DNA from 2 places in the Ningiella algicola genome. Region 2 is predicted to be linked to the other one. Evidence: predicted binding sites of a transcription regulator. Region 2 holds the regulator's gene; the other holds the start of a gene.
What was found. The regulator NrdR, encoded in region 2, represses ribonucleotide reductase genes. The targets are predictions, from matches to a motif close to AAACACNANATNTNGTGTTT.
Positions count from the first base shown of each region.

Region 1: nrdA (class 1a ribonucleoside-diphosphate reductase subunit alpha) is a predicted target of NrdR. The motif match lies at 3,952-3,971, and genes of this name have one in related genera.

Region 1 covers NZ_CP171821.2:695,973-702,640, reverse strand. Annotated here, with positions in the region: gene yfaE (class I ribonucleotide reductase maintenance protein YfaE) at 1-185, opposite strand, end outside; gene nrdB (class Ia ribonucleoside-diphosphate reductase subunit beta) at 213-1,343, opposite strand; gene nrdA (class 1a ribonucleoside-diphosphate reductase subunit alpha) at 1,362-3,683, opposite strand; gene ubiG (bifunctional 2-polyprenyl-6-hydroxyphenol methylase/3-demethylubiquinol 3-O-methyltransferase UbiG) at 4,134-4,832, opposite strand; gene gyrA (DNA topoisomerase (ATP-hydrolyzing) subunit A) at 5,193-6,668, shown strand, end outside.
Region 2 covers NZ_CP171821.2:4,144,988-4,151,655, reverse strand. Annotated here, with positions in the region: gene PN836_RS18075 (riboflavin synthase) at 1-511, opposite strand, end outside; gene ribD (bifunctional diaminohydroxyphosphoribosylaminopyrimidine deaminase/5-amino-6-(5-phosphoribosylamino)uracil reductase RibD) at 589-1,737, opposite strand; gene nrdR (transcriptional regulator NrdR) at 1,779-2,237, opposite strand; gene glyA (serine hydroxymethyltransferase) at 2,243-3,484, opposite strand; gene lpxD (UDP-3-O-(3-hydroxymyristoyl)glucosamine N-acyltransferase) at 3,807-4,829, opposite strand; gene ettA (energy-dependent translational throttle protein EttA) at 5,060-6,668, shown strand, end outside.

The DNA.
Region 1 (6,668 bases), 1.3 Mb from region 2:
ACTTTATATTCGACCTGACCTGATATCAAGCGAGTTCTGCACGCTCCACAAAATCCCTCTCTGCAATGATAATGCACGTCTATGTTCTGACGTTCCATTGCAATGAGGAGGTTGTCTTCATGTTCAAATGAAAAGCGTGTGCAATTATTAACGCACACGCTTGGTTTGTCGGTTTTAACGATCATTTTTAGAGAATTTACCTTAGCAAAGCGCTATAGCTCGAACTCTTCAAAATCGCCAGAGGCTACTTCACTGTCAATTTGCCCTACGAGATAGGAACTGATTTCAGTTTCTTGTGGTGCAACCTGCACATTATCTGACGTTAAATAGTTGTTCATCCATGGTAAAGGGTTGCTACTGACTTCAAAAGGTTGTCCCATGCCTATTGCAGCCATGCGTTGGTTGGCAATATATTCCACATATTGACTGAGTATTTCTTCGTTCAAGCCAAGCATAGAGCCATCTTTGAACAAATACTTCGCCCATTGCTTTTCCTGCTCCACAGCCAATAAAAATATATCTTTGGCTTCTTGTTCGCACTCCTTTGCAATCTCCGCCATTTCAGGATCGTCTTTACCTTTCATCCATAGGTTTAAGATGTGCTGAGTTGATGTAAGGTGGATATTCTCATCTCGCGCAATTAAGCGAATAATCTTAGAGTTTCCTTCCATTAACTCTCGCTCTGCAAATGCAAAGGTGCAAGCAAATGACACGTAGAATCTAATCGCTTCAAGTGCGTTGACCGAATTCATGCACAAGAACAGCTTTTTCTTCAAACTGCGCATGTTCACTTCGTGTGTTTCACCATCGATGGTAAACACGCCTTCGCCACGCGTTTGATATAGCTGAGTGTAGAAAATCAAATCATCGTAGTATTTCGAAATATCGGTTGCTCGTCGCTTAATTTCCTCATTTACAACAATATCGTCGAAAATGCCGCTGGGATCAGAAAACAAGTTACGCAAAATATGCGTGTATGAGCGAGAATGAATAGTTTCAAAAAACGACCATGTCTCTACCCAGGTTTCTAGCTCTGGCAAGGAAATAATCGGCAGAAACGCAATGTTAGGGCTGCGTCCCTGTACCGAATCAAGCAGTGTTTGATATTTCAAATTTGATGTGAAGATATGCTGCTCTGCGTTAGTTAACTTTTGAAAGTCAACTCTGTCTTTACTCACGTCAACTTCTTCTGGACGCCAGAAGAATGATATTTGTTTTTCAATCAACTTTTCAAAAATAGGGTGTTTTTGTTGATCGTAACGCGCTACATTTACCGGGTCGCCGAAAAACATCGGCTCTTTCATTGTGTCCGTCGTTTTTTGATTAAAGGTTGTATATCTCATTATTACATCCGTATCCGATTAAATTTTACATGCACCGCCGGCACAATCATCATCTTCTTCTATAATGGCAGTTTGTGCTTGAGGCTGTTGAACGCTCGCCGCTATTTCAGCATCGGACTTATCCGAGGCCCCATCGCGCGTGTTGTGGTAGTAAAGAGTTTTTACACCTAATTTGTAAGTCGTTAGCAAGTCTTTCAACAGTAGCTTCATTGGCACTTTGTTGCCTTCGTACTTACTCGGATCGTAGCTGGTGTTTGCCGAAATAGTCTGGTCAACAAATTTCTGCATAATGGCAACCAGCTGCAAATAACCATCGTTAGATGGTAAGTCCCATAGTAATTCGTAGTCGTTTTTAAGCGCTTTATAATCAGGCACGACTTGCTTTAACACGCCGTCTTTACTGGTTTTAATACTGATATGTCCGCGCGGTGGTTCAATGCCGTTAGTGGCATTTGAGATTTGTGAAGAAGTCTCTGACGGCATCAATGCAGATAGTGTCGAGTTGCGCAAACCGTATTTCACGACGTCTTCGCGAAGCGCATCCCAATCATAACGAAGTGGCTCATTGCACACCTTATCCAAGTCTTTTTTGTAAGAGTCAATTGGCATAATGCCTTTTGAATAAGTGGTTTCATTAAATTTAGGGCAGGCGCCTTTTTCTTTTGCCAAATTGTTTGAAGCACGCATGAGATGGTACTGCATAGCTTCAAAGGTACGATGGATTAAACCGTTGGCACTGTGATCAGAATACTTAACGCCGTTTTTCGCTAGATAGTACGCGAAGTTAATTACGCCTATTCCCAGCGTTCGTCGCCCCATTGTTGCAGTCAATGCAGCGGGGACGGGGTAGTCTTGATAGTCTAATAGGCTATCAAGCGCTCGTACGGACAAGTCAGCAAGTTCTGCAAAATCATCTAAGCTTTCAATTGCACCTAAATTAAACGCAGATAATGTGCACAGAGCGATTTCACCCTCTGCATCATCCACATTACGAAGTGGCTTAGTCGGTAATGCAATTTCTAAACATAAGTTGCTTTGGCGCACTGGCGCAACTGAAGGGTCAAAGGGACTATGCGTATTGCAATGATCCACATTCTGCAAGTAAATACGGCCAGTGCTCGCACGTTCTTGCATAAATTGACTAAACAAATCTATGGCTTTTACGCGCTTTTTGCGAATGCTGTCATCATTTTCGTACTTCACATAAAGTTCTTCGAACTTATTCTGGTCAGCAAAAAACGCGTCATATAGACCGGGTACATCTGAGGGGCTGAATAATGTGATGTAGTCGTCTTTGATCATTCGGGTGTACATTAATTTGTTGCACTGCACACCGTAATCTAAGTGGCGGACACGATTCTCTTCAACGCCGCGATTGTTTTTAAGTACGAGTAGAGATTCTACTTCCAGGTGCCACATTGGATAAAACAGTGTGGCAGCGCCGCCGCGTACACCACCTTGTGAGCAACTTTTTACAGCAGTTTGGAAATATTTGTAAAAAGGCACACAACCAGTATGGAAGGCTTCGCCACCACGGATTGGACTACCTAGCGCTCTAATTCGACCTGCATTAATGCCAATGCCAGCACGCTGGCTCACGTATTTCACAATTGCGCTTGCAGTTGCATTGATAGAATCTAGACTGTCGCCCGTTTCAATTAATACGCAAGAGCTAAATTGACGTGTGGGCGTGCGAACGCCGGCCATGATTGGCGTTGGGAGCGATAACTTAAATGTTGAAGCTGCGTCATAGAAACGTTTAATGTAATCCATGCGGGTGTCGCTTGGATATTTAGCAAACAGGCATGCGGCCACAAGCACATACAAAAATTGAGCGCTTTCATAAATTTCGCCTGTTACGCGATTTTGAACAAGATATTTGCCTTCAAGTTGCTTAACCGCTGCGTAACTGAAATTCATGTCGCGCGCGTGGTCAATGAACGCATCCATTTCTTCGAATTCTTTTTGCGTATAATCTTCGAGCAAATGTTCGTCATATTTACCTTGCCCAACGAGGGACTTTACATGTGCAAAAAGGGCAGGGGGCTCATATTGACCATAGGCTTTTTTGCGCAAATGGAATATTGCCAAGCGCGCTGCCATATACTGATAATCAGGCACGTCAGTTGAAATAAGGTCAGCGGCTGACTTTATGAGCGTTTCGTGAATTTCTGAGGTTTTGATGCCATTGTAGAACTGAATCTGTGCCTTTATCTCCACTTGGGATACTGACACTTCGTCTAGGCCATTAGCTGCCCATGTGACAACTTTGTGGATTTTGTCTAAATCGATGGGCTCTTGAGCACCATCTCGCTTCGTTACCAAAAGATCGTTATTCATTGTTGTTATGCTCTTAGTGTTGTTTTTATCAACGCACAGTTTCATGACAATCTACTGCTGTAACCAAGCATAATAAGAACGGCCTTTTGACTAAACGACGTAACTCACGTTTATGTAAGGACTTTATTCTTATTCTTGTTTTCAGCCAGCACCACCTCAGCAAGATAGCAGCTAGTGTTTTTTGTCAGAACTTTACGTTAGCGCGCGAATCAATAGACTACGGGTTCTTATTGATGAACACAAGATAATGCGCCTAAATGAGTAATGCAACCACTATATCTTGTGTTTTGGCTGTCAAGTTATCGTAACAAAAAAGTGATCAATTTTGGTTAGTGATAACTAACCGATGAAGTGAATTGTTGCCTGAGTTATAGACGATTCAAGTCATATCCAGAAAAAAGCAATGAAACAAATCAATCTAACAATGCGTTTTTTAGTTCTAAAAATGACTTAACCCTGACACACCAAAAAATAGTTAACGTCAACATTGTCGTCACTTAAATAGTATTCATTTTTGAGAGGATTAAAGTGCATACCTATCATTTTTTTAGGTGTGAGCGAGGTCTGCTCCACCATGGAGACTAGTTCAAAAGGTTTAATGAATTTCTTATGCTCATGTGTGCCTCTTGGTACCATATTAAATAAGTACTCCGCACCAACGATGGCCATAAAATACGATTTGGTATTTCTATTAAGAGTAGAGAAGATGGCTGTACCACCGGGTTTAAGCATTTGCGCACAACTTTTCACAATGGATGCTGGGTCAGGGACATGCTCTAGCATCTCCAGGCAACACACCACATCGTAGTGCTCATTGTGATGTTCAGCCCATTGCTCTGCGGTACTTAAATGATAGTCAACAGCTACACCGCTGTCTAAGCGATGCAGATTCGCCACATCAAGCGAAACTTGCACCATATCTATGCCAGTGACTATCGCGCCGCACTGAGCTAATGCTTCAGATAAAATGCCTCCACCGCAGCCAACATCGAGCACCGTTTTGCCGAACAGACCGCTACATTGGGTCTGGATGTATTCGGTGCGAAGCGGATTAATGTCATGCAGTGACTTAAATTTCCCATCTTTGTCCCACCATTCATCCGCTAATTGAGCGAACTTGCTGAGTTCTTGTGCGTCAACGTTTGTCATTTTGCCTTTTTGCTTGCAGAAATATTTATCGATGCATATTGTATATGTGCGCGCGCTTTTTCAAGCTATTTCTCGAATCCATCCCTTATCATTTATACACCATTTACTTTGTCTGCTGGCTAGCGAATAAAATGAAGCGAATTTTGCAACATAATCCTTCACGCAGCGCTACATTTTCACAATACATAATGCTACTATCGTGAGTTGGAACGATAATGATAATAAAACAAAGTGAATCATTTCTGCTTTAAGTAAACGCTGCGCTTATTCGTTTATGTTTTCAGCTTTCAGACCTGCGCTCATTTAGAGAATGAGTAAAGTCAGAGTGATGACTCACAACTATAAAGGATCATTCAGTTTATGACTGACAACGCCAAAGATATTTCCCCCATTAATATCGAAGAAGAACTCAAAAACTCCTACTTAGATTATGCAATGAGCGTTATTGTCGGGCGCGCATTACCCGATGTTCGCGATGGTTTAAAGCCAGTGCATCGCCGAGTTTTATTCGCGATGAATGAGTTAAAAAACGATTTTAATAAGCCTTATAAAAAGTCCGCACGCGTCGTAGGCGATGTGATTGGTAAGTATCACCCGCATGGCGATTCTGCTGTGTACGATACCATTGTTAGGATGGCGCAACCTTTTTCCCTGCGCTACATGTTGGTAGATGGTCAAGGTAATTTTGGTTCTGTGGACGGAGACTCTGCTGCCGCAATGCGTTATACCGAAGTTCGAATGGCCAAAATCGCCCACGAGCTACTTGCGGACCTAGAAAAAGAAACCGTTAACTTCGTGCCTAATTATGACGGCACGGAATTTATTCCCGAAGTATTGCCCACTCGCGTGCCCAACTTACTGGTTAATGGTTCGTCTGGTATCGCTGTTGGTATGGCGACAAATATTCCGCCTCATAACTTAAGCGAAGTAGTGAGTGCGTGTTTAGCATTAATAGAAAATCCAAACATTGAATTTGAAGAGTTACTTGAGCATATTCCTGGCCCAGACTTCCCAACGGCAGCCATTATTAGCGGCCGACAAGGCATTATAAACGCCTATAAAACAGGTCGCGGTAAAATCTATTTGCGAGCTAAAGCGACAATAGAGCAAGAAGAAAACGGTAAAGAAACTATTATCGTTCACGAAATTCCGTATCAGGTAAACAAAGCCAGATTAATTGAAAAAATTGCCGAGCTGGTAAAAGAAAAACGCGTTGAAGGTATTTCAGCTTTACGTGATGAATCTGATAAAGACGGAATGCGCATTGTAATTGAGGTTAAGCGCAATGAATCTGGCGAGGTACTGCTAAATCACCTCTATGCCAACACCCAGCTTCAAACTGTGTTCGGAATCAATATGGTTGCACTTGACCGCAATCAGCCAAAAGTCTTCAACCTTAAAGAAGTACTTGAACTGTTTATATTGCACAGACGTGAAGTAGTGACACGTCGTACAGTATTTGAGCTTAGAAAAGCGCGTGACAGAGCACATATTCTAGAGGGCTTAGCCATTGCATTGGTCAATATCGACCCAATCATTGAGCTTATCAAGGCATCGCAAAGTCCGTCTGATGCGAAAAAATCGCTCGTTGCGCAAGCTTGGGAATTAGGCGATGTGTCAGACATGCTTTCACGAGCAGGAAACGATGCGGCACGCCCCGATTGGCTTGCACCAGAATATGGTATTCGCGATGGGCGCTACTATTTAACCGAAGAGCAAGCTCAGGCTATTTTGGATCTGCGTTTAAACAAGCTGACAGGTTTGGAACACGATAAGATTCTAGAAGAATACAAAGGCTTGTTAGACATCATTGCCGAACTTCTTCGTATATTGGGC
Region 2 (6,668 bases):
CAATCACCGTTTCTTTTAGCGTGTGTGGAATGAGCCAAAGCATAAATGAAGCGCCTTTCACTTCATTTACAGTCAGACTGACGCCATCCACTGTGATGGAACCCTTGTGTGCGATATATTTAGCAAGCGAATCAGGTGCCTTTACCCATACTTCAACATAACGCGTGTGCTCTACAATCGATTCAACATGACCTACACCATCAACATGTCCAGAAACAATGTGGCCGCCAAATCGGCTGTCAGTGCGCATTGCCTTTTCGAGGTTGACACGACTGCCTGCTGAATAGTTTGCAAAGCCGGTGTACTTAATTGTTTCAGCAGACACATCGGCCCGATAGTAATCATCGCCTTTCTCAACCACGGTTAGGCATACTCCGTTGGTTGCAATACTATCGCCTAGGTGGACATCAGACATATCAAGCGTTTTAGACTGCACGGTGAGGCGAATGTCATCACCTTTATTATCCAATGCACTTATTTCACCAACGGCTTCTATAATCCCGGTAAACATATTGCCTCACTTTTATTGAGTTCCCTGAATTGTGGGAAATGCGTTTTCGCCTAAATTTAAGTTAAGCAAAGCCTAACTCAAGACACCTTTTTCATAGGGAAAGTACATTTAATCTTTATATCCTTCCCTATGTGTCGCAATTCACTTATTTGAGTCTCAAGCGCTTGATCCAAAGATGTTTTTGCGTCGCCAGATATTAATTCTCGCGCCCCGCCTCCAAGCATCTTTGGCGCAATATACAGCAACAACTCATCCACCAAACCTGCCTCGAGCAAAGCACCCGCTAACTTCGCGCCCGCCTCCACAAAAAGCCGGTTAATATTGCGTTTGCCAATGTCAGCTAAAATACGCGATAAGTTAAGGTGGCGTTCATCCTTTTCAGGCATTATTTGCACTTGGGTCACATGCTCAAAATCAAGGGCATGATTAAATTTTCGATTGTATATCAAAGTAGCGGCGCCATCTTCGATAAGCGTCAAATTACTATGCAGCTGCCCTTTACCATCAATAACCACCCTCAAGGGCTGTTTATTTCGACTTTTGAAAGCAAGGCTATCTTTATCAGGAAGTTGGTCTGGACGAACATTTAATCGGGGGTTGTCAACAAGGGCGGTACCAGAACCGGTTAAAATGGCGCAAGAAAGTGCTCGCTCTTTTTGCACATCTTTGCGCGCGTCTTCGCTGGTTATCCATTGACTCAGGCCGTTTTGAAGCGCTGTTTTGCCATCCAAACTTGATGCGAGCTTTAACACCACGTAAGGCCGTTGGTTTTGCATACGGTGAAAAAAAGCGCGGTTGAGGGCTGACGCCTGAGATTGCATCAAACCAAACCTAACATCTACGCCAGCTCGCGTTAGTATATCCATGCCTTTGCCAGCAACAAGAGGATTAGGATCAATGGATGCAATAGTCACTCTGCGCACACCTGCGTTTACAAGCGCTTCAGCACATGGTCCTGTGCGACCATGGTGCGCGCAAGGTTCAAGGGTTACATAAACACTTGCGTTTTTTGCCTTATCGCCCGCTTGGTTGAGTGCATTCACCTCGGCATGATGACCGCCAGCAACTTCATGGTAGCCTTGGGCTACTATCTCGTTATCATCGTCAACAATGACACAACCGACAGCGGGGTTTGGTGTGGTTGAAAATCGACCTTTTTCGGCAAGTGAAAGTGCGTGCGCCATAAAGGCGGCGTCTTGGGCACTGAAGTCATCGGACGTTTTCATCTACAAGTTCCTATTGCAGGGCATAGAGCCGCGCCAAATGCTTATTTGTTGCTTTCAGCTAATCTCGCTATTTCTTCGCCGAATTCTTTTACGTCTTCAAAAGAACGATAGACCGAAGCAAAACGCACATAGGCTACTTTATCAAGCTTTTTAAGCGCTTCCATGATCAGCTCGCCAACATATTCACTTTTGACTTCCCGCTCACCTGTTGCTCGAAGCGCCGCTTTTATCTGAAACACACACTGCTCAATCGCCTCAATACTCACAGGGCGTTTTTCTAGGGCCCTTTGCAAACCCGCCATTAGCTTTTCTTCATTAAATGGTTCTCGAGTATGGTCGCGTTTGACGATGCGAGGCATGACCAACTCCGCTGCCTCAAAGGTGGTAAAACGTTCACTGCACTCCAGACACTGGCGCCTGCGCCTGATTTGAGCCCCGTCAGACACAAGCCTTGAATCAATGACCTTGGTTTCTTGCGCCGTGCAAAAAGGACAAAACATTTAAATTAACCGTAAACCGGGAATTTTTCGCACAAGCTGACAACTTCGCCCTTTACTCTATCAATCACAGATTCATCGCCCATGTTATCAAGCACATCGCAAATCCACGTTGCCACTTGCTTAGCTTCAGCTTCCGTGAAGCCTCTGCGCGTGATAGCGGGCGAACCGATGCGAAGGCCACTAGTCACAAAAGGTGAGCGCGGGTCGTTTGGAACAGAGTTTTTATTTACCGTAATGTTTGCGCGACCTAAAGCTGCATCTGCATCTTTACCGGTAATATCTTTGTTAATTAAATCCAGCAGGAATAGGTGATTGTCAGTTCCGTTTGAAACGATAGTGTAGCCGCGCTCCTGCATCACTGACACCATTGCTTTTGCATTTTTAAGCACTTGCTTTTGATATACCTTAAAGTCTTCAGACAAGGCCTCTTTGAATGCTACGGCTTTAGCTGCAATCACATGGCAAAGCGGTCCACCTTGGTTTCCTGGGAACACTGCACTGTTGAACTTTTTGTAAAGCGTTTCGTCACCGCAGTTTGAAAGAATTAAGCCACCGCGTGGGCCTGCGAGTGTTTTGTGAGTTGTGGTTGTGACAACATGGGCATGAGGAATTGGGCTTGGGTATTCACCAGCAGCGACAAGTCCAGCTACATGCGCCATATCAACCAGCAAATATGCACCGACTTTGTCAGCGATTTCTCTAAATCGTGCCCAGTCAACCACACCCGAGTAGGCAGAAAAGCCGCCAATAATTAGTTTGGGTTTGTGTTCAAGCGCTAATTTTTCAACTTGCTCGTAATCAATGACACCAGTATCTGGGTGCAAACCGTATTGGACTGCGTTATAAGTTTTGCCAGAAAAGTTGACGTGTGAACCGTGAGTTAAGTGCCCACCATCCGCCAGACTCATACCAAGTACTGTATCGTTGGCGTCTATTAAAGCCATAAAAACGGCGGTGTTAGCTTGTGAGCCTGAATGTGGTTGGACGTTCGCATAGCTACATCCAAACAGCTCTTTTGCTCGCTCAATGGCAAGCTCTTCTGCGATATCTACATATTCGCAACCGCCGTAGTAGCGCTTACCGGGGTAGCCTTCTGCATATTTATTAGTAAGCTGCGAGCCTTGTGCTTCCAGTACACGAGGACTGCAATAGTTTTCAGATGCAATAAGCTCTATATGATGCTCTTGGCGCTGTTTTTCTTTTTCCATTGCTTCGGACAATTCGGGATCGAACTGCTCGATAGTCATTTTACTGGATAACACAAATTCTCCTTTCCTCGCACAGGTAGAGCGCACGCTAAGCACAAGACCTTTACCCTAAATTCTTATTTAACCTCAACTCGGGATAAGCGATAGTGCAAATGCTTGTTTTATCAATGTATTTATTAAATTATCACCAAGTAGTGATAAAAACGTGAAGTACTGCGTTGAGGTTATTTAATAACGACACTAAAAATCAGCCGCTATTCTAAAACAATTCAGACTTTTGTATAGGGTGAAAAGCAAAATAAACCACAATCATTTGCGCGTGATTCTTTACTGCTTTGACAAGCAGATTGGTAGCATATCGTTAGACTTTCGCTTGACGCTCTAAAGACTTTACGCGCTCGTAGAGTTTGTCGATGTTTCGCAGTTTAACTGTATTTTTTTGCCACTCCCGAGTGGGCGACACTGGGATACCTGATGAATAAACACCGGGCTCGGTAATGCTCTTAGTTACCATAGAAAAACCGGTGACCTGCACATTGTCACAAATGTTAATGTGGCCGTTGATCCCCACACTCCCAGCAATTACGACATGCTTTCCAATGGACACCGACCCGGCTATGCCGGTATGGCCACAAATACACGAATAGTCGCCAATCACGCAATTATGCGCAATCTGCACTAGATTATCTATGATGCAGTTTTTGCCAATAACGGTATCGTCTAACGCGCCGCGGTCAATACAAGCGTTTGCACCAATTTCGGTATTTGCACCGATACGTACTGAGCCGGTTTGAGGGATTTTTATCCATGCCCCTTTGTCATTTGCATATCCAAATCCGTCGGAACCTACAACCGTTCCGCTATGAATGGATACGTTTTTATCAAGTATGACGTGATGATAAATGCTTACGTTTGCACGCAAGTGACATCCGTCGCCAATGCGAGCGCCAGGACCGATAAATACGCCACTACTAATCGAAACATTGTCACCAATAGTGACCTCTTCGCTGATGTAAGCGCCTGCTGCAATAGATACATTCTCTCCTAACTTAGCGCTATCATGGATGTTTGCTAATTTTGAAATTCCTGGCTGGGGTTTAGGACTTGGGTCCAATAATTGCGATATCAAGGCATATCCAAGATAAGGATTTTGACAGACAATGGCATTCCCTTTGTACGCTTTTGCCTGCGCTTCGTTGAGTATTACGCCACCTGCCTGTGTGTTTTCCAGCTCACTTGCATATTTGCTATTGGATAAAAAAGATAATTGCTCATTATTGGCACTTGCCAGAGTCGCCATTGACGAAATCTGATGGTCATTATCGCCAACAACGTGACCACCGATATGTTTGGCAAGCTCTAATAATGAATAAGGCATACGCATGTCCTGTTAAGAATATCTAAGATGAGATGCCTGACGATGAACGCAAGCATGTATGATAAGCATCATTATGTGATGCGAAACAATATCTTGCAAACAAGTTTGTTGCCGGTGAATACCTTCAATAGTGTTATCTGCAGTCTAAGTCGACTACAATAACCTTTTCGCTTGCATATGAGACCACCATGTCTTTGCAAGGCGTTTCAATATTCATGAGCTTTTAAGAGTTAATTATGGCCCAATTTGTTTATAGTATGCATAGGGTTGGCAAAGTCGTGCCTCCTAACCGTCACATTCTCAAGAACATTTCCCTCAGTTTTTTCCCAGGCGCCAAAATAGGGGTTTTAGGTTTAAATGGCGCGGGTAAATCAACACTGCTTAAAATCATGGCCGGTCTTGATACCGACATTGAGGGCGAAGCACGGCCGCAGCCCGGGTTAAAAGTCGGTTATCTGGCTCAAGAACCTAAGTTAAACGAGAGTAAAGATGTGCGCGGAAATATTGAAGAGGCGGTCGAAGATGTCGTTCATGCTCTCAAACGCTTAGATGAGGTCTATGCCGCCTATGCGGAAGACGGTGCAGATTTTGACGCACTGGCCAAAGAGCAAGGCGAACTTGAAGCTATTATTCAAAGCAAAGATGGGCATAATCTCGACAACGCGCTCGAACGGGCTGCCGACGCCTTGCGCCTTCCACCTTGGGATGCAGACGTCAGCAAACTTTCTGGCGGCGAACAACGCCGAGTCGCCCTATGTAAGTTGCTGTTAGAAAAGCCTGAAATGCTGCTTCTCGATGAGCCGACAAACCATCTAGATGCTGAATCAGTCGCTTGGTTAGAGCGCTTTTTACATGATTACGAAGGAACCGTTGTTGCCATTACGCACGATAGGTATTTTCTGGATAATGTCGCTGGTTGGATTTTAGAGCTCGACAGGGGAGAAGGGATCCCCTGGGAAGGTAATTACTCTAGCTGGTTGGAGCAAAAAGACGCGAGACTTGAGCAAGAGGAGCGAGCAGAAAACGCGCGCCAAAAGTCGATTAAGCAAGAGCTTGAATGGGTGCGAAGTAATCCCAAGGGTCGCCAGGCAAAAAGCAAAGCAAGAATGGCGAAGTTTGAAGAGCTAAATACCAATGACTATCAAAAGCGGAACGAAACCAACGAGCTGTTTATTCCCCCCGGGGAGCGCTTGGGTGATAAAGTGATCGAAGTTAGCCATTTGAAAAAGTCTTATGGTGATCGCCTGCTCATCGACGACCTTTCATTCAAAGTACCCAAAGGTGCAATCGTTGGCATTATTGGACCCAACGGCGCAGGTAAATCGACCCTGTTTAAAATGCTTACCGGCAAAGAAACACCAGATTCAGGCACGATTGAAATTGGCGAAAGCGTCCAAATTGCCAGTGTCGACCAGTTCAGAAACAATATGAATGAGACCGGCACGGTGTTTCAAGAGCTATCCGAGGGCCAAGATATTATACGCATAGGCAGCTTTGAGATTAACAGTCGTGCTTATTGCTCTCGCTTTAATTTTAAAGGCACCGATCAGCAAAAGTTTGTCAAAGATTTATCAGGCGGTGAACGCAATCGTCTACATCTGGCAAAGCTTCTTAAAGCGGGTGGAAATACCCTACTGCTAGATGAGCCAACCAACGATCTTGACGTGGAAACCTTGCGTGCCTTAGAAAATGCCATATTAGAGTTCCCGGGATGTGTGATGGTGATTTCGCACGATCGCTGGTTTTTAGACCGTGTTGCAACGCACATTATGGATTACCGAGACGAAGGTAAGATCAACTTCTATGAGGGTAACTATACGGAATATGCGGCTTGGCTCAAAGACA